Regions from separate parts of the Alkalihalobacterium sp. APHAB7 genome, predicted to be linked through region 1. Evidence: predicted binding sites of a transcription regulator. Region 1 holds the regulator's gene; the other holds the start of a gene.
What was found. Region 1 encodes CtsR, which represses protease genes until heat stress. Its sites were predicted from a motif close to ATGGTCAATAAAGGTCAAACA; they were not measured.
Positions count from the first base shown of each region.

Region 2: a site for CtsR is predicted at 7,239-7,259, ahead of ACNSTQ_RS05630 (ATP-dependent Clp protease ATP-binding subunit). Genes of this name have one in related genera too.

Region 1 is NZ_JBLWFS010000023.1:10-9,529, reverse strand. It holds gene ispD (2-C-methyl-D-erythritol 4-phosphate cytidylyltransferase) at 1-178, opposite strand, end outside; gene ACNSTQ_RS17795 (PIN/TRAM domain-containing protein) at 214-1,305, opposite strand; gene disA (DNA integrity scanning diadenylate cyclase DisA) at 1,520-2,593, opposite strand; gene radA (DNA repair protein RadA) at 2,596-3,972, opposite strand; gene clpC (ATP-dependent protease ATP-binding subunit ClpC) at 4,153-6,594, opposite strand; gene ACNSTQ_RS17775 (protein arginine kinase) at 6,613-7,686, opposite strand; gene ACNSTQ_RS17770 (UvrB/UvrC motif-containing protein) at 7,690-8,226, opposite strand; gene ACNSTQ_RS17765 (CtsR family transcriptional regulator) at 8,284-8,751, opposite strand; rRNA gene rrf (5S ribosomal RNA) at 9,316-9,431, opposite strand.
Region 2 is NZ_JBLWFS010000004.1:5,755-15,274, forward strand. It holds gene ACNSTQ_RS05585 (MgtC/SapB family protein) at 1-640, opposite strand, end outside; gene ACNSTQ_RS05590 (universal stress protein) at 884-1,318, opposite strand; gene ACNSTQ_RS05595 (hypothetical protein) at 1,403-1,759, opposite strand; gene ACNSTQ_RS05600 (hypothetical protein) at 1,885-2,196, opposite strand; gene pcp (pyroglutamyl-peptidase I) at 2,367-2,999, shown strand; gene ACNSTQ_RS05610 (IDEAL domain-containing protein) at 3,254-3,550, shown strand; gene ACNSTQ_RS05615 (FAD/NAD(P)-binding protein) at 3,643-4,809, opposite strand; gene dcd (dCTP deaminase) at 4,978-5,508, shown strand; gene ACNSTQ_RS05625 (class I adenylate-forming enzyme family protein) at 5,626-7,167, opposite strand; gene ACNSTQ_RS05630 (ATP-dependent Clp protease ATP-binding subunit) at 7,354-9,387, shown strand.

The sequences.
Region 1 (9,520 bases):
TTTCTTTCTCTTCTTTATTCGTAACAAGAATGATTTGGCGACACCATGGATCTTTTTCAAATACAAGAAGAGTATGAATAATAAGGGGAATGCTAGATAATTGCAAAAATTGTTTGTTTTGTCCTGCCTTCATTCGTTTTCCTTGCCCTGCTGCAGGAATAACTACTGAATAGTTCATAATCTCCTCACCACTACCTTATTTAGTTCTAATATTTATAATGCCTTTTCAAGTAATTTAGGCTTGGCAAAAATCATCCGCCCTGCACTTGTTTGAAGAACACTCGTAACAATTACATCAATTTGTTTACCAATGTAATCTCGACCGCCTTCAACGACGATCATTGTTCCGTCATCTAAGTAAGCAACACCTTGATTGTGCTCTTTCCCATCTTTAATCACTTGAACATTTAATTCTTCGCCAGGAAGAACAACTGGCTTAACCGCATTTGCCAAGTCATTAATATTTAAAACAGGAACACCTTGCAACTCACAAACTTTATTCAAGTTAAAATCGTTTGTAACTACAATACCTGAAAGCAATTTGGCTAGCTTTACTAACTTGCTGTCCACTTCTTGAATTTCATCAAAATCACCTTCATATATTTCAACCTTGATTGGTAATTCCTTTTGGATTTTATTCAAGATATCTAATCCACGACGACCCCGGTTTCTTTTTAGCACATCCGAAGAATCGGCAATATGTTGTAACTCTTCCAATACAAATTCAGGAATAATTAATGTCCCCTCTAAAAATCCTGTTTTACAAATATCTGCAATACGACCGTCAATAATAACACTAGTATCTAGTAGTTTCATCGTGCGGGTTTGTTCTTTTTCGACGTCTCCATCTTTCTTTTTGTCTTTGCGTTGTGCGACCGAAAAGAGATTTATAAGTTCATCACGCTTTTTAAATCCAATCTGGAAACCAAAGTAACCAAGGAAAAAAGTAATAAAGATCGGTAAAACTGAGCTGATCACAGGTACTTGAATCGCGTCAATTGGGATCCCAATCAAGTAGGCAACAATTAAACCTACGATAAGACCCATTGTTCCAAAAAGTACGTCGGTTATTGGTGCTTTCACAATGGCTTCTTCCATCAACCTCATCAAACCAACGATATAATCAGCTAACCAAAAAGTAGAAAGATAAAAAATAATTGCTCCAAAAACTGCTCCTGCATAAGAACTCATAACCCAATTTGGCAACTCACCAAAATTTAGGATTTCAATTAATTCAGGAATGAATAGAAACCCTAACGTCCCACCTATTAGGACAAAAAATAGTTGGACTATTCGTTTTAGCATGATTTCACCTCCTTTTACTATTATAGACAAACTTTTTCTTTTGAAACGTACCAACCTATATTTTCCACAAAATCACACAATAATTCTAAGGTAGTATACAATTAACCGTATCAGATGTCCTTGTTCAATGTCAATTTAAAACTATCCATTATATATCTTTCTCCTAAATTCGTCAACACATTACAACTGAAATGACCTTTTTTGTCGAAATAGATTATATATGGCGATCAATAAATAGTTGTTCCTGAATTCGATTTAACCCATGTTTAATCATTTTCGCACGTGCTTCTCCAATTCCTTCAACTTCATCAAGCTCTTTAATAGACGCAACCATAATTTGACTTAAATCCCCGTATGTATCTATTAAATTCTCTATGACAAGAGATGGTAAACGTGGAATTTTGTATAGAATGCGATATCCCCTAGGACAGACGGTTTGCTCTTGGATATTGAAGTTTTTCGAGTATCCCAGCAACTTAACGACAAGCTGCTCGTCTAGTAACTCTTCATTCGATAACTTCTGTAAATCTTTTAACGTTTCATAAGCATCTTGTGACTTTTCTTTGACGTAGTCCTTAATTAATAGAAGTGCTTCTTTCTCAATATTAGAGACAAGTTCATTCAACTGCATAGTAATTAAACGCCCTTCACTACCAAGCTCGTTTACATAGTTTAAGATTTCGTTTTTTATACGTAATACCATTTGCACTCGGTGAATGACTTGAAACACTTCTTGAAAAGTGACAAGTTCCTCAAACTCTAATGCTCCTAAATTTGTAATACCTTGATCTAATACTGTCTTGTATTTCTCTAACGTTTGAATGGCTTGATTAGCCTTCGTCAAAATAACGCCAATATCTCGCAACGAATATTGGTACTCTCCTTTATACAGCGTAATAACATTGCGACGTTGTGAAATCGAGATGACTAAATTCCCTGTTTGTTTCGCAACACGCTCTGCTGTTCTATGACGGATCCCCGTTTCATTCGAAGAAATCGAGTTATTAGGGTTAAGTTGCGTATTTGCATATAAAATACTTTGCCCATCTTTACTTAAAATGATTGCACCATCCATTTTAGCTAGCTCATATAAATAAGCGGGTGAAAATTCACAATCGATAAAAAAGCCGCCATCTACGATATTTTGCATCTCTGCATTGTACCCTAAAACGATTAATCCACCTGTTTTAGCTCTAAGTACATTATCAATACCATCTCTTAATGCTGTCCCTGGCGCTACTAGTTTTAAAATATCGGTGATAAACTTTCCTTTTTTTCGTTCTTCCATTCTTAGCCTCCTAGCGCAACGTCTAGAGCATCTTCAAGCGTTTCCACCCCAATGACTTGAATACTCTTTGGAATCGTCCAGCCGCCGATATTTTTCTGAGGAATAATCGCTCGCTTAAAACCGAGCTTTGCCGCCTCATTAATTCGTTGCTCAATTCTAGCTACTCGTCTAACTTCCCCTGTTAATCCAACTTCTCCAATCATTACATCTGTCGGCTGCGTCGATTGATTCCTAAAGCTGGACGCAATACTTAAAGCAATGGCTAAATCAATAGCTGGCTCATCTAAACGAACCCCACCTGCCACATTTAAATAGGCATCTTGGCTTTGCAATAACAACCCGACTCGCTTTTCCAATACTGCCATTAAGAGCGACACTCGATTATGGTCAATTCCTGTAGCCATTCTTCTAGGGTTACCAAAGCTTGTTGGCGAAACAAGTGCTTGAATTTCAACTAAAACGGGCCTTGTTCCCTCCATCGATGCTACGACTGTCGAGCCTGCTGCTCCTTCTGTTCTTTCCTCTAGAAAGATCTCAGATGGATTGACGACTTCTTCTAGTCCGCCTTCCTTCATTTCAAATATCCCGATTTCATTCGTTGAGCCAAAGCGATTTTTCACTGCTCTTAAAATTCGATAGGTATGATGCCTTTCTCCTTCAAAGTAAAGAACAGAATCTACCATATGCTCTAATAGTTTAGGACCGGCAATTGATCCTTGTTTCGTAACGTGACCGACGATAAAAATTGCAATTCCTTTCGTTTTGGCAATTTTCATAAACGCCGCAGTACATTCTCTGACTTGTGAAACACTCCCCGGTGCAGAAGTAACATCTTGATGGAACACCGTTTGAATAGAATCAATTACAACGAGTGTTGGTTGAATGTCGTTAATGGCCTTCTCAATATAATCGACATCTGTCTCCGATAACACATATAATTGATCAGCTAAGACACCTAATCGATCTGCTCTTAGCTTCGTTTGTTTCATCGATTCTTCTCCAGAAATATAAAGCACTTTATAAGAGTTCTTAGCTAACTGATAGGAAAGCTGAAGTAAAATCGTAGACTTCCCAATACCGGGGTCTCCACCTACTAATACAAGTGAGCCCGGCACAATGCCCCCACCTAATACGCGATTTAACTCTTTCATTTCAGTACTAATTCTTTCCTCAAGTTCGTTTTCTACTTTGGTGATTGATTGTGGTCGACTTGAAGTTTCCGTACGCTCGCCGGTAACAAAGCTTCGTCCTTTCGTTGCAGACTCAGCAAATTCCTCGACCATCGAATTCCAACTTTGACAGCCTGGACATTTACCCATCCATTTCGTGGATTCATAACCACATTCTTGACATACAAATTTCGTTTTCTTTTTCGCCATTCTATTCCCCTCTTTATAACCTACTCTTATGTTAATTGTATCATGAATGGTTTTTAGAAAAACACGACTTATTACCAAAAGAAGTATAAGTAGATGGCTTTTCTTTGTATATCCTAATGATTGAAAAAGAACTGAAAGAGAAATATCTCCCCCAGTTCCCTTTCTTAAAAGCTATTACTTTTAGACTTGTGCACTTTCTTTTGTTTCAACGACAAGCTCATTCTCTTTTACATCGATAATTGCTTTTTGTCCTTTTTTAATATTTCCTTTTAACAATTCTTCAGATAGACGGTCCTCGACTTGTTTTTGCAGGGCTCGACGCAGTGGACGCGCTCCATACTCTGGGTCAAATCCTTCATCCGAAATTTTATCTTTGGCCGCTTCAGTCAATTCAAATTGAATGCCTTGTTCAGCAAGACGCTTTTCTAACTGTTCTGCCATTAAACTAATGATCTCACGGATATGTTTCTTCTCAAGAGAGTGGAAGACAATGATCTCATCGATACGATTTAGGAACTCTGGACGGAAGCTATTTTTTAGCTCAGTCATGACTTTACCTTTCATATCTTTATAGTTTTGATCCTCACTATCTACAGTGAAACCAAGTGATTTATTTTTGCGAAGAGTACTAGCCCCTACGTTAGACGTCATAATAACAGCTGTATTTCTAAAGTCTACTGTACGCCCTTTAGAGTCCGTTAGTCTTCCATCTTCTAATACTTGTAATAGAATATTAAAAACTTCTGGGTGCGCTTTTTCAATTTCGTCAAGTAAGATAACGGAATATGGATTACGACGAACTTTCTCCGTTAATTGTCCACCCTCATCATGACCAACATAACCTGGAGGTGAGCCAACTAAACGACTCGTTGCATGCTTTTCCATGTATTCAGACATATCAATACGAATAAACGCATCTTCATCGCCAAATAATGTTTCTGCAACAGCACGAGCAAGTTCGGTTTTACCTACACCTGTAGGACCTAAGAAAATAAATGAACCAATTGGACGTTTTGGATCTTTTAAGCCAGCACGCGCACGACGAACGGCCTTAGAAATAGCTTTTACAGCCTCCCCTTGACCAATCACACGTTTGTGAAGAATTTCTTCCATACGAAGAAGACGATCTGTTTCTTCTTCTACTAGTCTTGATACAGGAATTCCTGTCCAGCTTGTAACGACTTGGGCAATATCTTCTACAGTTACTTCTGTATTTTCTTGCCCTTGTTTCTTTTTCCACTCATTTTTCATGGAATCTAGTTCTTCTCGTAAACGTTGCTCTGAGTCACGTAAAGAAGCTGCCTTTTCAAATTCTTGGCTTTGAACTGCTGCATCTTTTTCTTTTCGAGTTTCTTCTAGTCTACCTTCAAGTTCTTTTAAGTTCGGTGGTGCTGTATATGAACGTAAACGGACTTTTGAAGCAGCTTCATCAATTAGATCAATCGCTTTATCTGGTAAAAAACGGTCGGAAATATAGCGATCTGACAGTTTAACTGCCTCTTCAATCGCAGCATCTGTAATTGTTACACGGTGATGCGCCTCATAACGGTCACGTAACCCTTTTAAAATCTGAACGGACTCGTCATTTGTCGGCTCATTGACTTGGATTGGCTGGAAACGACGTTCTAAAGCCGCATCTTTTTCAATGTACTTACGGTACTCATCTATAGTGGTTGCACCAATACATTGTAACTCACCGCGAGCAAGTGAAGGCTTTAAGATATTTGATGCATCAATTGCTCCCTCAGCGCCCCCTGCTCCAATAAGAGTATGAAGCTCATCAATAAATAAGATTACGTTACCAGCTTGACGAATTTCATCCATTACTTTTTTCAAACGGTCCTCAAACTCACCACGATATTTTGTACCGGCTACGACCGTACCCATATCTAAGGTCATCACACGCTTATTACGTAGAGTTTCAGGAACTTCATTATTAATAATTTCCTGTGCTAACCCTTCTGCTATCGCCGTTTTACCAACCCCTGGTTCACCAATTAGAACTGGATTGTTTTTTGTACGGCGGCTAAGAACTTGGATGACACGCTCGATTTCTTTGCTTCTTCCAATCACAGGGTCTAACGCTTCTTCTTTAGCAATCGCCGTAAGATCACGCGCTAGACTATCCAAAGTTGGTGTATTGGCATGAGCAGTTGCTCCAGATTGTTGGTTACTACCCGACGCCTCACTGCTTCCAAGTAGTTGTAGCACTTGTTGGCGAGCTTTATTCAAACTCACCCCTAAATTGTTTAGGACACGAGCAGCTACACCTTCTCCTTCACGAATTAACCCTAATAGTATATGTTCAGTTCCAACGTAGGAATGACCTAATTTTCTTGCTTCATCCATTGAAAGTTCAATGACTTTTTTGGCACGCGGAGTATAGTGGATGGTCTTCGTTCCTTCTTGACCAGTACCGATTAGAGTTTCTACTTCATTTTGAATTTTATCTGAACCTAGACCTAAGGCTTGAAGGGCTTTGGCAGCAATCCCTTCTCCTTCACGGATAAGACCTAGTAGAATATGTTCAGTCCCAATATTATTATGACCAAGACGGATCGCTTCTTCTTGTGCTAACGCCAATACTTTTTGAGCTCTTTCTGTAAATCTTCCAAACATCATATTCATCCACCTCCAAGATTATTTCTGGACGCCTTCTAGTTTAAGACGTTCTCTAATAAGTGCTGCTCTTCGCTCATCTCTTTGATTTGGAGAGAGCGTTTCCCCGGCGAACTGCTGTAAAAATCCTGGTTGAGTTAATATCATAAGTTCATTAAGGATATTACCTGAAATACCTTCAATTAAACCTAGATCAATTCCCAATCGTACTTCTGATAAGCGTTGTGCCGCTTCCTTCGACTCCATAATTCTACTATTTGATAAAACTCCAAAAGAACGATAGACACGATCCTCTAATTGAATTTTTGAGGATTGTAATAACCTTTCTCTCGCTGAGCGTTCTTGTTGAATTAATTGGATAACCACTCCACGTAAATCTTCAACAATATCTTGTTCTGATTTTCCTAGCGTCATTTGATTTGAAATTTGGAACAAGTTCCCTAAGGCTTCGCTACCTTCACCGTAAATCCCCCGAACAACTAACCCCAGCTGGTTAATGGCCGGTAATATTTTATTTAATTGTTGTGTCATGACCAGGGCAGGAAGATGCATCATAACAGAAGCTCTCAAGCCAGTTCCTACATTCGTTGGACAGCTAGTTAAGTACCCTCGTTTTTCATCGAAAGCATAAGTCAACTTATCTTCAATCCAATCATCTAAACCACTAGCGAGTACAAGCCCTTCGCTTAATTGAAATCCAGAAAACAAGCATTGGATTCGTAGATGATCTTCTTCATTAATCATGATGCTGACTGATTCATCCTCACTTAGTAGAACAGCACCATGCTTTGATTCTTCTGATAAATGAGGACTAATCAAATGCTTTTCAACTAATACTTTCTTTACATTAGCTTTTAAATCATCCATATGGAGTAACTCTAGTTGGCCAACTGAGTTATAAGGGTTTTTCATTAAATTTGTGCTAATGTGGTTAACAATTAACTTGGCTTCCTCCATAGTAGCCAAAATAGGAAACGTAAAATCTTTTAGGTTCCTAGCTAATCTTATTCGGCTACTCAACACAATATCCGAATCTGGTCCATCTTTTTTCATCCAAGGGCTAATTGCTTCACTAATAAAACGTTCAAGTGACATAAATTACCCCTCCCCTTGATTGAATATAGATTTTTCTAATGTACGGATTTGATCTCTTACAGTCGCAGCTTCTTCAAATTCCTCTTTCGCAATATGCTGTTGTAACGCCTCTTTTAACGAATTAATCTTCCTACGAACCTCTATAGTTCCACCGATTCTTTTAGGTATTTTCCCTGAGTGTGAGTGATTACCGCTATGGACTTTCTTTAAAATAGGATCAAGTTTATCACTAAAGGTTTCGTAACAAGTGGCACACCCAAACCTACCAGTTCGAACAAATTGTTCATAGGACATTTTACATTTCTCACAAGTTAATGGCTGTCTTGGATTTACTCCTGACGTTTGCCCTTTAGAAACGGGTTGTTCGAAGTTTAATAACCCTGATAACAATTGATGAATAGAAAAGCTATTCGACCCTGGAAAGTACTCTCCTTTTTCTTTCGCACAATGTTCACATATATGGAACTCGGTTTTTTCACCGTTAATTATTTTAGTGAAGTGTAAAGTGGCAGGACGTTTATTACACTCCTGACAAATCATGAAAACCACCTCTCCCTTCAAAACATTAGATACGGATTGTATGGAAAAAAACCATAGCTACTCTCGATATTTTAAAGTTTGGAGCATTGACTTGAGAACATTCGCTCGAATATAATCCCGCAGTAAAGTATTATTTGTATTAAATAATGTAGGATCAATCACACTAAACATTAAATTCGCTTCACGCTTAGATACAGCACCCTCTTCGTATAACCTCGAAATCAAGTCTTCTGCATTAGCTTGACTTACCTTATCACCAATAAGCTGCATCATCTGTTCAAAGAGGTCTGACTGATTGTGCGCTTTTACTTTTATTATTCGAATGTACCCGCCTCCACCGCGTTTACTTTCAACAATATAGCCTCTTTCAATGGTAAAGCGTGTACTAATCACATAATTTATTTGTGATGGAACACATTGAAATTGTTTCGCTAGTTCGCTTCTTTTAATTTCTATAAGCTCCCCATCACTATCAGTTAAAATATTTTTTAAATACTGCTCAATAATATCAGAGATATTTCTCATCATGCCCCCTCCCTTGACTTTGACTATATTTGACTATATTAATTATAAAAAAAATAACTGAGAGTTGCAAACACATACACCTATAATTATTGCCCAAAATATGAGTTTCATTCGATTTTATGTATGTTAAAGATTCTTTTCGAGATCCATATGTAAAAATCCTCTTTCCTATTAACAAAATTAGCGGAAACATTACGGATTATCTGTTGTCATTAGTCCATCTGCTTAATCTTTTTAAGTGTAACAAAATATCCATTTTCTCGACTTAAAACAAGATTTTTAGACTTTAGTAAGATTGATTAGGTTTATGTTTTTAACTAACTACTACTGCTTCGAGGTTGCGCGTATAATTTTATTGATGTTCATCTTTTGTTTCGCGGTCTGAGAGGCTCTTATTTTACTAAAACCATGTGATATTCACTAAAATTTCTTGCAATAAGGGCTTCTGAGTCCTCTTAATACATAAAGTAGTATCTACTCATCCCTTTGAAAAAAATTGTCAAACAATGATAAACAAAATGAAATGAATCTAAAAAAGCACAACCCATTTGGGTTGTGCTTTGTGCCTAGCGACGTCCTACTCTCACAGGGGGAAGCCCCCAACTACCATCGGCGCTGAAGAGCTTAACTTCCGTGTTCGGCATGGGAACGGGTGTGACCTCTTCGCTATCGCCACTAGACATTACGGATTTTGATAAGCTTAGAATTTCTTCGTCAGTTTTGCCCTTCCGGTACTCACGTATTTAGATACGATCCGTTCCTCAGGACT
Region 2 (9,520 bases), on a different contig from region 1:
CATCCGTTGTATAAAATTTTTTATGGGCCGTTACAATACAAGTTATTATGAGATCGTCGGCTTCTTCTTTTATCTTTACTTGCTTTATTCCAAAACTCTTTGCTTTAATTTCCTTTAGCAATGTTGTTAAATCCGTAGTTTCTTTCATGTACAGCTTTACTTTGATTTCTTTTTCATTTAGCTTTTTCGGACCGAGCTTATTAAAGAAATAAGGAATTACTTTCATGCCTAAAATAATAAAAAATACGCCAGTAAGAGCTTCGAAATAAAACCCTGCACCAATCGTTATCCCTAACGCAGCTGAGGCTAAGACTAATGCAGCTGTAGTTAGTCCTGAAATGGCTTCATTACTTCGCCTCAGAATGACGCCAGCACCTAAAAAACCGATCCCGCTGATAATATAAGATGGAATACGACCTGGGTCCATTGGCCGTGAATACTCCTTAGAATATATAAATGCGGATTCAAATGATACTACGGTGAGTAAACAAGATATTACAGAGACAATTAGACAAGTCTTTAAGCCTAATGGTTTACCTTTTAGCTCTCGTTCTAAACCGATAACTAACCCAGCTATAGCAGCAAAACTTAACTTAATAAGTATCTCATAATTAAATTCAGTGAGTAATATCTTCTTCACCTCCCCTAATATTTTTAAAAATTAACTATTATATAAATCATATAAAATACGAGGAAATTTATGACCTTTTTTAAAAAGCTTATTTCATTACCCTAAATTGGATCTAAAAAAAGAATGAGCGAATTCATAACATCGCTCATTCTCAATTATATTATGCTCTTCACGCTGTGCGTGAAGGCTACTTTATTTTCAAAAAACGGTCCAAAAGCAACTAAGTTTATGGAATCATCATTATATTTCCAATTAAATTTTCGCAGGGACAAGTACTAATGGGCATGGAGTTAAATGAGAAACACTATAACTCACACTTCCTAATGCTTGCCCAACAACGGGTCCCATACCACGTGTTCCCATTATAATGGCTTCTGCCTGTTGTTCTTTTGCTTCACTCGTAATTTCGATGGAAGGCAACCCAACTCGAATTTTGGTTTGGTAAGAGACATCTTCGTCTTTAAGAATAGGTTCCACTTTCTGAAAAATCTGGTTCGCTTCACCTTCTTGAATTTGAATGATCTCTTGTTCTGAAAGCAAATGAGCCGTGGCATCGTTATATTTGGGTTGGACATTTAATAATAGTAGATTAGAATTAAATGCTTTTGCTGTTTTTACAGCGTAATGAACAGCTTCAAGTGCATATGTAGAGCCGTCTACAGGTACGATAATTATGTTTTTGTCCACTTTAGAAACCCCTTTTTCAACGTTAAGATAATTCAAGTTTATCATAATGAGAGTATTTACAGATACGATCATTTTAAAAATATTTTACTTAACTCCGTTTGCAAAACAGTTTGTAATGTATTCTGTTACCTGATTTTTTAAGTTAACATTTAAGTAGTGATTTTGTCCTTCATATCCCCTACAGAAATAGTTGTAATGTGAAAAGGTTCCATCGTTTTTTCCCGTATCAACGCGTAATTCATTTTGTTTCATATAACGTTTAATCACTCCTAATTCTTTGCTGAGCTGATCAAGTACAGTCGTTGTCAGTGTTATGTAAGAAGGTTGCAATTTTAATGGTAATGCTTTTAGTCGCTCTAAATCTTTTTCTAACGCTTTTCGTGCAATTGTTAATAGCACATAATGATGTAACGCTTTTTGTTCATCTTTTGTAATCATCATAAGCTATCAAACTCCATTCTAAGAACATTTGTTTGTAATTATAGTATATGCAAACAAATGTTCTTTTACAACTATAAATTTATGGATACAAAAACCGAGGAAACAAAATTTTGTCCTCGGTTTGCTTAATGTAAATTAGTTTTTAAATCTTGCAGACGTTGCTCTGCTCTTTGAACATCCATTTGTAATTGAGTGATCATTTTTAAATTAGCATCGATACTCGCTTGTTTCCGTAAGTATCCGAATACATTAGGTTTATGGTGCTTTAATAGTGACATCACTTCAATTGTTGGTAATGAATATTTGGGATCTTTTGTACGTAAAAAATAACGGATAAATTTTAGAAAGTCTGGGACAGATGCTCGAGTGTCAGGAGCTTGACTGATGAGGTTTTCAAATAAGTTAATGCTATCTAATAAACTTTTTGGCGGATTCATAATGATCACTCCTTATAGCCTTTTCCATTATAGGCAGAAGGGGAGAACAATGAAAGAAAAACAATTTGGTAATAAAACTAATTTATGTTTACATGCTTTTGAAAATTGCCACTTGGACGTTGGACCTTTAAAATAAAAGTATGCAGCAATGAAGGAGGCAATATCTAATTATGAAAGTTCTATTATCAGGCTTTGAGCCATTTGGAGATTTTAAAGTAAATCCTACGTTAGAAATGGTTAAAGAAGTTCAAGAGTTAGGTGTAGAAGGAGTAGAAATAGAAATAATCGGTTTGCCAGTCGTATATGGACAATGTGTAGATCAACTATTAGCTAAAATTGAAGAAGTTAACCCTGATATTGTTCTGTCTTGTGGTCTAGCTTTTGGACGAGCAGCGATTACTCCTGAACGAATAGGAATTAATATTCAAGATACTGCAGGTGAGGGTGATAAAGGAGATAATCAAGGAGAAAAGCCAGTCGATCGCCCGATCATTAAAGGTGGTCCCGATGGATTATTTACGACGCTCCCGATCCGATTGATGGTAGAACGCTTAATCCAAGAAGGGATCCCAGCACAAATTTCAAATACAGCTGGTACATATATTTGTAATAATACATTATATGGAATTTTACATCATATCAATAAGAAACAACACCATACAAAAGCTGGATTTGTTCATTTTCCTGCCACTCCAGACATGGTTACATCTCGTCCGAATATCCCAAGTATGTCTATGAGTGAACAGGTAAGAGGTTTAGCACTTATGATTGAAGCAATAAGAGATCATTCACAAACAAACTAACTGAATATGATCGTTTTCTTCGCACCCCAATAAGTTACAATGCACTGTCGCATTAGATATATGGGGTGCTTTTACTTTTCCGTAAAATAGGCTTAATTTAATCATCAGAGAGGTTTAGAGGTGAATAAACTGGGGAAAACAAAATGTAATATCAATAAAAATAGAAATTAGATAAAATTGGTCAAATTTGGACAATAAAAATGTTTGAATTATTTGAAAATTTAATGTAAAATAACAAAAAGGAGGTAACTTCTATGAACAAATTTGCCATTGATAAAAAGCTTATGAAACAATTAGCCGCGATTCGTAATAAGAAGAAGCCTTCAGAAGAAATTCTGAATTCCCTGTATGCCCAAGCGATGCTTGAATATTCCATATACGAGTATCAGAAAAATGCAATTTTTAACCAAATTGATGAGGCGTTAGAGGAAAAAGATGAAAAAAGATTTTTCGTATTATCAACACATTACAATGAGTTGTTGGATCGTTATCGTCCAGGGAAAACGTTGTTTGAAAAAGGATATGAATTAAATATACAATTTGTTGATTAATTATAGCAGAGTGTCTTGTGCACTCTGCTTTTTTTGTTTTTTAATTATTTACTTACGGTTTGTAGGTACAGAAAGTCAAAATGGATATGAAGCTAAATGGACTGTAGTATTTTTTCAATTCCCCGGCGTGCACCGGATATATTTCTGGCGACAGGTCCAATCTCAAGTTCAGAAAGAGCGCCAATGGCATATAACCCTTCATCCCATTGCAATGAATTAGACAATATAGGATAGCCGCACGCAGCACATCGCAGCTTGCGTTCTTCAATCGTTGTAGTTAACCATTCAATACCAGGCGGTGATTGATGAAAACCAGTGGCAAGAAGGATGTGTTCACTTTTAACTGTATCACCAGACAGTAACTTTACTTCATTCATGGAGTCGATTATTTGCAGCCCTTCAACTTCATCACGTAAAAAAGAGAGAGCACCGCTTTTGATTTGCTTACTAACTTTCGCTTTAAGGTCAAGGGGTAATGAACCTCGATGCCTAGCTTGACGTATCATATCTCGTCGCTTGTCATAACTAGAAACGGCTTGGAAGCTTCTCATTAATTTGGGACCGAGCCATCCTGGGTCCGAGTCAAACTGGTGGACTCGAAGGGAATGTCTTGAAATCTGAGTCACGTTTCCTGGAAGATGACGGCTCCATTTGATGGAAGCATGGGCAGCTGTAATCCCACCACCGACAATCATTAAGGATTTAATAGTTGCCGGTACTTGCTGTTCGCGATCAAATACATGTGAAATAGACGCACCGTTTTCCTGAGCTGTAACCGCCCACTCAGGCCAGTATGGATGTTCACTCAATCCAATGGCTAATATAACATTTTTGCTTTCAAGCTGTTGGCCATCCTTAAGGACAACTTGCCAATTTTTATTACCTTTCTTTAACTGAACGACTCTGCCTTGAATCCAACTATTATAAAGTCTAGTTTCTTCAAATAGTTGCTCACAGTGATTGTTAAAAAGCTGTAAACCAGGTCGATCATACGGCCTATAAAAAGCAGCATAAGGCTTTCCGCTTGCCGTTTTCGAAAACTTTTCAAGGTCAAAATGAGCAGGTGCCAAATGATGAATCGACGGAGAACGTAAATAAGGCATTTCAATAGTAGATGTACAATGAAGCCACATGGATAATGGCTTTTCATTTGGGTCGATTATGGCTAAGTTTTCAATTGCAACTTTTTTCTGTTTGAGGAGATAAACAGCTGCCGTACATCCTTGAATACCTCCACCAATAATTAGCCAGTCAATCATGATGTAACCTCCAAAACTATAATCGTAATCATTACTATTTAATATACAAAAATACAGGTTATTATGCAATGTATTCTTTTATGACAGCGAAGAATATGGTAAGCTACAAATCGTAACAATTACGTTTTGTTTACGATAAATAACTTTAATAATAGTGAGGAGAAAGCGATGATCTTATCAGATAAAACAATAAATGAAATGTTAAACAAGGGAGAACTTTCAATAGAGCCCCTAGTTGATGGACAAATACAACCCGCTTCTGTAGACATTCGTTTGGGAACACACTTTTTGAAAATTGATGAAAATGCAATCGAATCGATATCATTTGATAAAGAAGCGAAGTATATTGAATTTGAAAGTGATGAAGTCGTCATCCCCCCAAACTCATTCTTATTAGCAACAACGAAAGAATATATAAAGCTCCCAAACCATGTAACCGCATTTGTAGAAGGAAGAAGTTCAATTGGAAGAATGGGGCTATTTATTCAAAATGCCGGCTGGGTCGACCCTGGTTTTGAAGGTGAAATTACATTAGAGCTCTATAACGCAAATCGACTTCCTATAAAATTGAAGTCAGGGCGTCGAATTTGTCAGCTTGTTTTTGCATTAATGGATCAAGAAGCCAAAACTCCTTATCAAGGAAAATACCAAGGACAACGTCAGGCTGTAGGAAGTCGAATTTATAAAGATATCGATTAGCATCATTCAAAACAGCGGGCCTAAAGACAGGCCCAGCTGTTTTTGGATTCAAGTCGCAGGACAGAGTTCAATCGATGTCGCATAATAGTTAATATTCACTACTTACTTTATGTTAACTTAGACTCTCTTTCCTTGACCTTGCCAGTAAGGTCCACGAAGTTCTGTTTTTAGTATTTTACCAGACGGATTTCGAGGCAAAGCTGAGACGAAGTCTACTGATTTAGGCTTCTTGTAACTAGCTAACCTGCCTTCACAGTAGGAGATAATCTCTTCTTCTGTTAAGGGGACACCTTCTTTAGGGACGACAATCGCCTTCACCGACTCACCCCAAACCGGATCAGGTATACCGATGACAGCAACTTCCAAAATGCTTGCATGTGTATATAAAAACTCCTCAATTTCACGGGGATAAATGTTAACACCACCACTAATCAGCATATCCTTTTTACGATCCACAATATAATAATAGCCGTCTTCGTCTTGGCGTGCCATATCTCCAACTGTAAAAAAATCACCATAAAAAGACTCTCGATTAGCTTCTTCATTTTGGTAGTATCCATCTAATAGATAAGGAGCTTTAATATATAATTCGCCAACCTCGCCAATAGCAACTTGATTTTTTTGTTCGTCTAATAGTAAGCATTCTACTAGTGGAAACGGCTGCCCGACACAGGCATCTCTTTCTTTGATGTCTTTTGGCTTAATATTTAACGTTATTGCGCTTTCAGTAGACCCATAGAATTCGTGAAGGTCAGTACCATTAAAATACTTCAGTATTTCATTTTTTGTTTGTGTTGGTAATGGGGCTCCAGCTGAAATTAATACGCGCATGGTCGTGTGGTTATATTTTTCTTTCGTTTTAGAAGGAAGGTTAAGTATAAAATTAAACATCGTCGGTGCCATAAAAGTATTGGTTGCTTTATACTTTTCCGTTAATTGTAAAAATTGTTCCGGATCGAAGGTTTCTTGTATTACAACCGTACCACCAACAATAAGTTGCATCAGTAAGAAAATCCATGGGGCTGCATGATAGATCGGTCCAGCAACAATATGAATGTCAGACTCATCAATTTTGTACTCATAAGCAGCAACGATGCCAGTAAGGACACGTGAACGGTGTGAGATGACAACGGCTTTTGGTTTTCCTGTTGTTCCAGAAGTATAGCCGTAATAAAACGGATCGGTTTCGTCAATAGGTACATTAGGTTCTTCCGTTGAACCAGATTGAAGAAATGCTTCATATTCATGAAATGGATAGTCGGATTGACCATCTACGACAAGAAGTGTATCTAGGACCGGAGTCAAAGGAAGAATGTTACGAATGATAGATTCATAGTCACCAGTCGTTATGACACCACGGGATTCAGAATGGTTAAGAATATATTCAATATCCTTACTCAGTAAGCGGTAGTTAATGGGAACGAGGATGACACCAATTTTAGCGAGGGCACCAATGATTTCAACATAAGTAGAATGATTTTTCATAAATACAGCAACTTTGTCACCTTTTTGAAACCCTCTTTTAGTAAAGGCATTTGCCAATTGATTTGTTCTAGTATTGAGTTCTTCGTATGTATGTGTTTGATTGTGAAAGATGACAGCAGGTTTATCACGATATTTAGAGGCATTTTGTTTGAAAAAAGAGCCGACGGTAAGCATAAACTCACATCCTTTTATAAACGAGTATACAAACATTGTAACAAAATTCTGAAAATAAAAAAATGAAATAAAAGGTCAGAATTAGTCAAAAATAAGTTGCCATTTATAGTCATTTGGTATATATTAAAAATAATTAAAGGTCAAAGTTAGTCAAAGTCAAATTAGACCAAAAAAGGAGTGAAAAAAATGAAGTGTACAAAGTGTCAAAGCCGTGAAGCGAATGTCTTTTTACAAGTAGAGGTCAATGGTCAAAGAAGAGAATTAACGGTATGTTCTCACTGCTACGAGGAAATTCGTAAGGAAGCTAAAAGAGGTGCAATGTTTTCAACGTCTACCTTTGATTACGAGGCAAAAAATAGCGGTGAGGACTGCTCTTCAGGGTCATGCAATATCGAACCTGAAAAAACGAGTGTATTAAAACAATTTGGAAGAAACGTAACCGAGGTTGCGAAAACGGGGATGATCGACCCGGTAATTGGACGCGATGATGAAATTGAACAAGTCACAGAAATCTTAAATCGTCGTAATAAAAATAACCCAGTGCTTATCGGAGAGCCAGGAGTCGGAAAAACAGCAATTGCTGAAGGTCTTGCCCTAAGAATTATTGAAGGAAATGTTCCATCTAAATTACGAAATAAAGAAATCATTTCACTTGATGTCGCTTCACTTATTTCAGGAACTTCATATCGAGGACAGTTTGAAGAACGAATGAAGCAGCTCTTAGCTGAGTTAGAAGCCAACCAGAATACTGTACTTTTTATTGATGAAATTCATCAGCTCGTTGGTGCAGGAAAAACAGAAGGTTCAATGGATGCAGGAAATATATTGAAACCTGCGTTAGCCCGTGGGCAAATCCAAGTCATAGGGGCAACAACTCTTAAAGAGTACCGCGATATTGAAAAGGATGGCGCACTTGAAAGACGTTTTCAACCGATTAAGGTCAATGAATCGTCTGTAGATGATGCGATTACGATATTGAAAGGACTAGCGCCAAAATATGAAGCTTACCACGGTGTAAAATATCCTGAAGAAGTTATTAAGACTTGCGTTGAACTTTCACATCGTTTCATACAAGATCGACAGCTCCCAGATAAGGCCATCGATTTACTGGATGAAGCAGGTTCAAAATGCAATTTAAAAGATGCGAGCAATAAACAAGCAAATATTGAAGCAAGGTTAGAAGCTATTCAAAAGGAAAAAATAAAAGCTGCTGAAAAAGAAGACTATGAAACAGCCGCGAAATTACGTCAAGAAGAACTACAATTAGAAGAAAAGCTGAAACACGCAGAAAATAATGACCCAGCGGTAACGGTTGAGGACATTCAACTTTTAATTGAAAAGAAAACGGGCATCCCTGTTCGAAAATTACAACAAAGTGAGCAAGAAAAGCTAAGAAACTTACAAGTTCAACTCGCAAATAAAGTCATTGGTCAAGCTGCGGCTGTCGAAGCGGTAGCGAAAGCGATCCGAAGAAACCGTGCAGGCTTTAGTCGTTCGAATCGTCCGATTGCCTCTTTCATGTTTGTAGGTCAAACAGGGGTAGGAAAAACAGAACTAACAAAAGTATTGGCTGAAGAACTATTTGGAAATAGAGACGCTCTTATTCGATTAGATATGAGCGAGTATATGGAAAAACACACCGTTTCTAAATTGATTGGCTCACCACCTGGCTATGTAGGGCATGAAGAAGCGGGACAGTTAACGGAACAAATTCGCAGAAATCCTTATAGTATCGTTCTCTTAGACGAAATAGAAAAAGCACATCCTGAAGTTCAACACCTCTTCTTGCAAATTCTTGAAGACGGAAGACTTACAGATAGTCACGGACGCACTATTAGCTTTAAAGATACAGTGATTATTATGACAAGTAATGCCAAGATACTCGATCAGTACTTCAAACCGGAGTTTCTAAATCGAATTGACTCAACAGTCCATTTTAATCAGCTAGAAAAAGAACATCTGATGCAAATTGTTGATTTAATGCTCGAAGATGTGTTTAGAAAAGCAGAAGAACAATCACTGAATATTGAAATCAAAAACGAGGCAAAAGAAATGCTTGTAGAAAAAGGATACGATCCAAACTTTGGTGCGCGTCCTTTGAGAAGAGCGATTCAAGAAAAAATTGAAGATCCAATTGTCGATTTAATTATCGATGAAGAAGATGTAAAGGCTGTGAAAGTAGACGTAATTGAAGAACAAATTGTTGTGTTCAAAAAATAATTTACAAGGTTCGACTAGTAAAAAATATTGTTATATATAATTGTTGATATAATGCCGATGATTAACTTAACTTAACTTAACTTAACTTAACTTAACTTAACTTAACTTAGCTATAAAATTAGAAGCATCCTGT